Regions from separate parts of the Nonomuraea sp. CA-218870 genome, predicted to be linked through region 2. Evidence: riboswitches for the same ligand, from Rfam matches in the RefSeq annotation. Region 2 holds a riboswitch; the other holds the start of a gene.
The links. A riboswitch is a leader RNA that binds a small molecule or an ion and turns the genes downstream of it on or off. The one in region 2 is predicted to bind S-adenosylmethionine.
Positions count from the first base shown of each region.

Region 1: it holds a riboswitch for S-adenosylmethionine, as region 2 does, so the genes downstream of both, thrC (threonine synthase) here and ACQEUU_RS01885 (aminotransferase class V-fold PLP-dependent enzyme) in region 2, are expected to answer to the same signal.

Region 1 is NZ_JBNJMN010000002.1:28,282-32,415, forward strand. It holds gene ACQEUU_RS28765 (hypothetical protein) at 1-111, shown strand, start outside; gene ACQEUU_RS28770 (alpha,alpha-trehalose-phosphate synthase (UDP-forming)) at 116-1,540, opposite strand; gene ACQEUU_RS28775 (RNA polymerase sigma factor) at 1,572-2,126, shown strand; SAM riboswitch class I at 2,212-2,353, shown strand; gene thrC (threonine synthase) at 2,367-3,599, shown strand; gene ACQEUU_RS28785 (MoaD/ThiS family protein) at 3,624-3,899, shown strand.
Region 2 is NZ_JBNJMN010000001.1:396,131-400,264, forward strand. It holds gene ACQEUU_RS01875 (cytochrome P450) at 1-406, opposite strand, end outside; gene ACQEUU_RS01880 (TerC family protein) at 406-1,146, opposite strand; SAM riboswitch class IV at 1,295-1,410, shown strand; gene ACQEUU_RS01885 (aminotransferase class V-fold PLP-dependent enzyme) at 1,455-2,744, shown strand; gene ACQEUU_RS01890 (DoxX family protein) at 2,768-3,418, opposite strand; gene ACQEUU_RS01895 (NADH-quinone oxidoreductase subunit D) at 3,555-4,134, shown strand, end outside.

The sequences.
Region 1 (4,134 bases), on a different contig from region 2:
GTGTCGTTCACCACCCGCGAGTGGTATCTGCCGAAGTCGAAGATCCTCGTCGTCGACGAGTGGAGCACCAAGAACCTCGCCGACGCGCTCAAGCACGCCGACTGGCGGTGACCGGTCAGGTGAGCGCGTCGAGCTGAGCGGCCAGCCACCGGTGCGGCGGCAGGGCGGTGGCCGCCTCCTCCAGCCGGGCGCGCCGGTGGGCGCGCTCAGGCTCGGGCATCACCAGCGCCGCGTGCAGCGCGTCCGCGGTGCCGGTGATGTCGTAGGGGTTGACCACCAGCGCGTGCGCGCCCAGCTCCGCGCACGCGCCCGCCTCCCGCGACAGCACCAGCGCGCACGTCCGCGACAGGACCGGGCCCTCCTTGGCCACCAGGTTCATGCCGTCGCGGATCGGGTTGACCAGCAGCACGTCGGCCAGCCGGTAGGCGGCCAGCGAGCGCGGGTAGTCGTCGTTGACGTTGAGGATCAGCGGGTCCCAGTCCTCGGTCGCGTACTCGTCCTCGATCTCCTGCGCGCAGCGCTGCACGGCCGCGGTGTACTCGCGGTATTCGGGCAGGTCGTGGCGGCTGGGATAGGCGAAGGCCAGGTGCACCACGCGGCCGTGCCACTCCGGATGGGCGTCCAGGAACTCCTTGTAGGAAAGCAGGCCGCGCACGATGTTCTTCGACAGCTCGGTGCGGTCGATGCGGACGATCAGCTTGCGGTCGCCGACCTGCTCCCTGATCGCCGCCATGTGCGACTCGACGTCGGGCTCGCAGGCGCGGGCCCACAGGGCCTCACCGTCGACGCCGAGCGCGTGCACGCCGACCTGGGTGGTGCGGCCCGCGTACGAGATCGTCCCGGCCTGCCGGTCGGCCTCGGCGCCCAGCACGGTCCGGCAGCACTCCATGAACGCGTCCGCCCACCGCCGGGTGAGGAACCCGGCGTGGTCGGCGCCCAGGATGCCCTCCAGCACCTCGCCCGCCACGTCGTCGGGGAGCAGCGAGAAGTATTCGGGCGGCGCCCACGGGGTGTGGCTGAAGTGGGCGACGCGCAGGTCGGGGCGCTCGGCGCGGAGCATGGCCGGGGTCAGGGTCAGGTGGTAGTCCTGCACCAGGACGCGGGCGCCGTGGCCTGCCTCCTCGGCGAGCGCGAGCGCGAACGCCCCGTTGTAGTCGCGGTAGGACTCCCAGTCGCGCCGGAACCTCGTGCCGAAGTGGGGCGCGTTCGGGATGTCGTAGAGCAGGTGGTTGACGAACCAGAGCGTGGAGTTGGCCACGGAGTTGTAGGCCCGGTGGAAGGTGGACGGCGCGATGTCGAGCATGCGCAGCGCGCCCGTCTCGTAGCCCGCGTGGTCGAGCCGGCCGCCGGGGGCCTGGCGGGCGGCGCTGCGGTCGCCGTCGGACAGGGCCGCGCACACCCACAGCACGTCGCCTTCCCTGCCCACGCCGGACAGGCCGGAGACGAGGCCGCCGCCGCCGCGTCTCATGGTGAGGACGCCGTCGTCGGAGACGGTGAACGACACGGGGCCTCGGTTCGAGGCGAGCAGGACGCTGTTCATTTCCCCTCCCTCCGATCATAGGATCCCAGCTATGGCGCTAGATGAGCACACCGAGGAACTCGCCCGTGCCGCCGCCCGCGGCGACCACCGCGCGCTCGGAGAGCTCCTGCGGCGGATCGAGCCCGACGTGCTGCGGCACTGCGCCCGGATCCTGCCCTACCACCAGGACGCGGAGGAGGCGGCGCAGGACACCCTGCTCGCGGTGGCGCGCAACATCGGGCGGTTCGAGGGCCGGGCGAGGTTCAGCACCTGGCTCCACATCGTGACCGCCAACTGCGCCCGCACCACGTACCGCTCGCTCAAGCGCAGGTCGGCGGAGCAGAGCTCCGACGAGCTGCTGACGCAGAAGCCCGACGTGCGGCGGGTCAGCGTGATCGCGGGCTCGCGGCTGGACCTGCTCGACGCGATGGAGGCGCTGGAGGCCGACAAGCCGGACCTGGCGCAGGCGCTGGTGCTGCGCGACATCGTGCAGCTCGACTACAGCGAGGTGGCCGAGCAGCTCAACATCCCGCTCGGCACCGCCAAGTCGCGCATCCACCAGGCCCGCAAGTACGTGCAGGGGGTGCTGGGCGACGACTACCGGTGAGACCGTTCGTCTCGGAGTCTGAGACGGCTGTCCGGAGCACCCGGTTGATTGGGTAGAGTCCGAGTCAGCAGCAACAACTGAACATTGCTCATCCAGAGGGGTGGAGGGACCGGCCCTGCGAAGCCCCGGCAACCCTCCCGGCTTGTGACTCGCGACCTGGCGAGGCCGACCGGGACAGGGTGCCAATTCCGGTCCGCGGTCAGGGTGGCCGCGGGCGAAGATGAGGGAAGGCCTCGCTTCATGTCGCTCGACTTTGGTCCCGCAACCGCTCTCTCCTGCCGCGAATGCGGCGCCCGCTACCCGCTCGGCCCCAACTTCGCCTGCGTCGAGTGTTTCGGGCCGCTGGAGGCGGCCTACGACTTCGGCGACGTCAAGCGGTCCGACATCGAGTCGGGCCCGGCCAGCATCTGGCGCTACCGTTCCCTGCTGCCGGTGCCGGCCGACGTCGCGACCAAGCCCAACATGAACCCCGGCTGGACGCCGCTGGTCAAGGCGGGCAACCTGGGCAGGGAGCTCGGCCTCAGGTCCCTGTACGTGAAGGACGACTCGGGCAACCCCACCCACTCCTTCAAGGACCGGGTGGTGGCCATCGCCGTCGAGGCGGCCCGCAATTTCGGCTTCCACACGCTCTCCTGCTCCTCGACCGGAAACCTGGCCGGGGCCGTCACGGCCGCCGCCGCCAGGGCGGGCCTGGACGCGTGCGTGTTCATCCCCGCCGGGCTGGAGCAGGCCAAGATCGCCATGGCCCGGGTCTTCGGCGGCAGGCTCATCGGCATCGAGGGCACCTACGACGAGGTCAACCGGTTCTGCTCGGAGCTGATCGGCGATCCTCTGGGCGACAAGTGGGGGTTCGTCAACGTCAACCTGCGGCCCTACTACGCCGAGGGCTCCAAGACCCTCGCGTACGAGATCGCCGAGCAGCTCGGCTGGCGGCTGCCGGAGCAGATCGTCATCCCGATCGCGTCCGGCTCCCAGCTCACGAAGATCGACAAGGGGTTCAAGGAGCTGATCCGGCTCGGGCTGGTCGAGGACCGGCCCTACAAGGTCTTCGGGGCGCAGGCGCAGGGCTGCTCGCCGGTGTCGGCCGCCTTCAAGGCGGGCCACGACGTGGTCCAGCCGGTCAAGCCCGACACCATCGCCAAGTCGCTGGCCATCGGCAACCCCGCCGACGGCCCGTACGTGCTCGACATCGCCCGGCGCACCGGCGGGGCGGTCGAGGACGTGACGGACGCCGAGATCGTCGCGGCCATCAAGCTGCTGGCCTCGACCGAGGGCGTCTTCGCCGAGACGGCGGGCGGCGTCACGGTGGGCGTGCTGAAGAAGCTCGTCGAGACCGGGCAGCTCGACCCGGAGGCCGAGACCGTGGTGCTCAACACCGGCGACGGGCTCAAGACGCTCGACGCCGTGGCCGCCGACGCGCAGCCCACGGCCGTGATCCGGCCCTCTCTCGACGCGTTCCGCGCGACTGTCTGACAATCAGGAAAGGCGACGTACATTATGAGCGTTTCTGTGCGGATTCCCACCATTCTGCGCACGTACACCGGGGGCAGCGCCGAAGTGAGCGGGGAAGGTGCGACTCTCCGTGACGTGCTGGCCAAGCTCGACTCGGACTATCCGGGGATCGGCGCCCGTATTCTGGACGAATCGGGCAAGATTCGGCGTTTTGTCAACGTCTACGTGGGAGAAGAGGACGTCCGATTCGCCCAGGGTCTGGACACGCCGGCCCCGGAGGGCGCTCAGATCTCCATCATCCCGGCCGTCGCGGGCGGCTGACCCCGCTCGCTCGGCGGAGCATCGGTCAGGAAGGCGCCCCATGTGGGCGCCTTCCCCTTTTGCAGGGAATTTCAACATTGAACTACTCAGCCATGGGTGAAATACGTCTTTCACGGATTGACTCTGTTGCCGAACGCCGTACCACAGGTATGGTCGAGTGCGATCGTCAGAAGATATCCCCATATCTCTTGGCGATTGTGGGTCTCGCGGAGGAATGGGCGAGATCTCTGGGCCC
Region 2 (4,134 bases):
GGTCGCCGCCGCCCTTCTCCACGTACGCGTCCACGAGCCCTTCGGCGATGGCCCGCACGCGCGGCCGCAGGGACTCGACCATGCGCGGGGTGAACGCCTTGGACACCAGGCGGCGCAGGCGGGTGTGCACCGGCGGCTCGACGTCGAGCATGCCGGCGCGGACCACCCGCCAGAACGGCTCCTGGAACTCCGGCTCCGGCGCCCTGCCGAACTCCTCGTGCGTGGCCGTGTGCAGGTAGGAGCGGCCGAGCCTGCGGTCGCGGAGCAGCTCGTCCACGTCGGCGTGACGGGCGATCAGCCACTGGTCGGTGGGCTCGAAGTAGCTGACGGGGGCCTCGCGCCGCAGTTCGGCGTAGGCGTCGTAGGGATGAGCTACGAAATCCGGATTCCAAGGATCAAAGCGCACTATTTCATAGTAGAAGTGGCCTCGACCTGCTTCGCCCTCTTGCTCCGCACCCGGATGTTGAGCAGCTCCACCACGACCGAGAAGGCCATCGCGAAGTAGATGTAGCCCTTCGGGATGTGCTGGTCGAGCCCTTCGGCGACGAGCATGACCCCGATCAGCACCAGGAACGCCAGCGCCAGCATCTTGATGCTGGGATGCGCGTCGACGAACCGGCTGATCGGCCCGGACGCGAACAGCATCACGATCACCGCGACCACCACGGCCGCGATCATCACGCCGAGCTCGTTCACCATGCCCACGGCGGTGATGACCGAGTCGAGCGAGAAGACGATGTCGAGCAGCATGATCTGCACGATCACCGAAGTGAACGAGACGACGGCCGCCGACTTGCCGTCCTTGGCCGGCCCGTCCATGGTGTGGCTGATCTCGGTGACGCTCTTGGCCAGCAGGAACAGCCCGCCCAGCAGCAGGATGAGGTCCCGGCCCGAGATCTCATGACCGAACACCTCGAACAGCGGCGCGGTGAGCCGCACCACCCACGACAGCGCCAGCAGCAGGAGCAGTCGCATGACCAGCGCCGCGCCCAGGCCCACCACCCGCGCCCGGTCACGCTGTTCGGGAGGCAGCTTCCCGGCCAGGATGGAGATGAAGATGATGTTGTCGATGCCCAGGACGATCTCCAGGGTCACCAGCGTGAGGAACCCAATCCAGATCTCCGGGTTGGCCACCCAGTCAAGCATCGCCGCCTACTTTCGGGGTCGGGGGTCTTCCAGTCGGGGTTTCGGACCGGAGGTTTTCGGGGTTGAGGGGACGTACCCATCGGGCAACGAGTAAGGCCCCGAAGAAGTTCGCGATGCCGCTGATTCATCGGTTATAGTCCGGGACGTAGGTCATGAGTGCCAGCGCCAAGCCCCGGCTCGCTGGCCGGCAACCCTCGCGTCCGCGGCGGGGTGCCCCGGGTGAAGACCTGGTCCGTCACATGGAGTGGCGGGCAAGCGCGGGCTCCGTGGTTGCTCCAGGGGTCCGATGACCCCTGAGGAGGCCTGCCGTGTCCACCCTGACGATCTTCGACGCCGCCCCCACCGCTCCCGAGGAGCGCCCCGCCCCCCGCCGGGCACGGGAGATCCCCGCCGTGCTCGGCGCCGACCTGCGGGTCCCGGTCAAGGGCGGCAGGCTCACCGGGTACGCCAACCTCGACTACGCCGCCAGCGCCCCCTGTCTGGAGCCGGTCAGCGCCGCCGTCGCCGCCGCGCTCCCGGCCTACTCCAGCGTGCACCGCGGCGCGGGGTACGCCTCCCAGCTCACCACCGCCCGCTACGAGCAGGCCCGCCACACCGTACGGGCCTTCACCGGCGCCCGCCCCGACGACGCCGTGGTCTTCACCCGCAACACCACCGACGCCACCAACCTGCTGGCCCGCTGCCTGCCCGAGGACGCCACCGTGGTCGTCTTCGACACCGAGCACCACGCCTCACTGCTGCCGTGGCGGCGGGTGGTCCGGCTGGCGCCGCCCGCCTTCCCCGGCGAGGCCGTGCGCGCCGCCGACGACGCGCTGACCGGGATCGACGGCCCCAAGCTCCTGGTCGTCACCGCCGCCTCGAACGTCACCGGCGAGCTGTGGCCCGTCGCCGCCCTGGCCCACATCGCGCACCGGCACGGCGCCCGCGTCCTGGTGGACGCCGCCCAGCTCGTCCCCCACCGCCCGCTCAACCTGACCGCGCTCGACCTGGACTACGTCGCCTTCTCCGGGCACAAGCTGTACGCGCCGTTCGGGGCCGGGGTGCTGGTAGGCAGGCGTGACTGGCTGGCCGGCGGCGACCCGTACCTGAAGGGCGGCGGCGCGGTACGCGCGGTCGGCGAGGACGGCGTGGACTGGCACGACGACCCCGAGCCCCGGCACGAGGCCGGCACCCCCAACGTGCTCGGCGCGATCGCGCTGGCCGCCGCGTGCGACGCGCTCACCGCCACCGGCTGGACCGCGCTCGTCCGCGAGGAGGAGCGGCTGATCAGGCGCCTGCGGGACGGGATCGCCGGCATCGCGGGCGTACGGGAGCTCTCCCTGTGGGGGCCGGACCACCCGCGCGTCGGCATCGTGTCCTTCACCGTGGACGGCCTCCCCGCGCGTGAGGTCGCCGAGACGCTCTCCGCCGAGCACGGCATCGGGGTGCGCGACGGCAAGTTCTGCGCTCACCCGTTCGTCCGCCACCTGCTCGGCGCGCAGGACGGAGGGTGCGCGGACGGCACCGCCTCGGCCGTGCGCGCCTCGATCGGCATCGGCACGACGGATGAGCACGTGGACCGCCTGATCGGCGCCCTGCGTGAGCTGGTCTCCCGCTGACCAGCCGCTCGATCGGCCCCCTTTTACCGCTTGGGCGGCTTGTGCTGGGCCGGTTCGTCGGACACCAACCGGTCGACGTCCCGCATGTCGCGGTCGTCCAGGCCGCCCGCCCGCCTGTCGCCCTCGACGGGGCGGGTGGGCGTGTCGTCCTGGACCGGCGGGCGCGTGCGCGGGACGTCCGCCACCGGATGGCCGGTGGTGGCCGCCGGCACGGTGCCCGCCCCGGTGTCCGCCCTGGTTTCCTCGCCGTGCGCGGCTGTCCTGCGGCGCCTGAACGACGCGTTGATGACGCCGTCGAGACCGGCGCGCCCGCCTCCCGTCGCCAGCAGCAGCAGGCAGGCCGCACCGAGCGTGGCCGCGAACTCCCATCCGCCGTCCTGCACGAACAGCCCGTTCTGGGCGTGCGCGAACAGCACCGCGCCGACCATGTCGACCAGCAGCAGCAGCGCCACGATCCGCACTCCCAGGCCGAGGATCAGCAGCACCCCGCCGATCATCTCGACCATCGTCGCGTACGCCGCCGCGGCCTGAGGCAGGGGCACACCGATCTCAGCGAAGCCGGCACCGGTGGCGGCCAGACCCTGCGTCCATTTCTGCAGCCCGTGCGCCACGAAGACGACGCCGATCACCACCCGGGCGATCAGGGCCGCGACATCGAAGCTGATCTTCTTCATCGTCTTTTCCCCCGTTCCCGACCACCCTCCCCCACGCGGGCCTGGTGAAGCGCCTTTTTGCCCTTCCTTTGACCAGGCCGGAGGCGGGCCCGGCGCACCCGTTCCTCGACCGGGCCCACGGTGAGAGCATGGCCGTATGACGGAACGCGTGGTGGGAATCGGCGCAGGGGCCAAGGAGCTGGCCACCGAGGACATGGTCCTCAACATCGGCCCCCAGCACCCGTCGACGCACGGCGTGCTCCGCCTGCGCCTGACGCTCGACGGCGAGCGCATCGCCACCGCCGAGCCGGTCGTCGGCTACATGCACCGCGGCGCCGAGAAGCTGTTCGAGGTGCGCGACTACCGGCAGATCATCATGCTGGCCAACCGTCACGACTGGCTGTCGGCCTTCTCCAACGAGCTGGGCGTGGTGCTCGCCGCCGAACGCATGCTCGGCATGGAGCCGCCCGTCCGCGCCGTCTGGGCGCGCACCCTGCTGGCCGAGCTCAACCGGGTGCTCAACCACCTGATGTTCCTCGGCTCGTACCCCCTGGAGATGGGCGCCATGACGCCGATCTTCTACGCCTTCGACGAGCGCGAGCGCCTCCAGGCCGTGATGGAGGAGATCTCCGGCGGCCGCATGCACTACATGTTCAACCGCGTCGGCGGCCTCAAGGAGGACCTCCCGTACGGATGGCTCGACCGGGTGTCGCAGACCGTCGCCGCCGTCCGCGCGA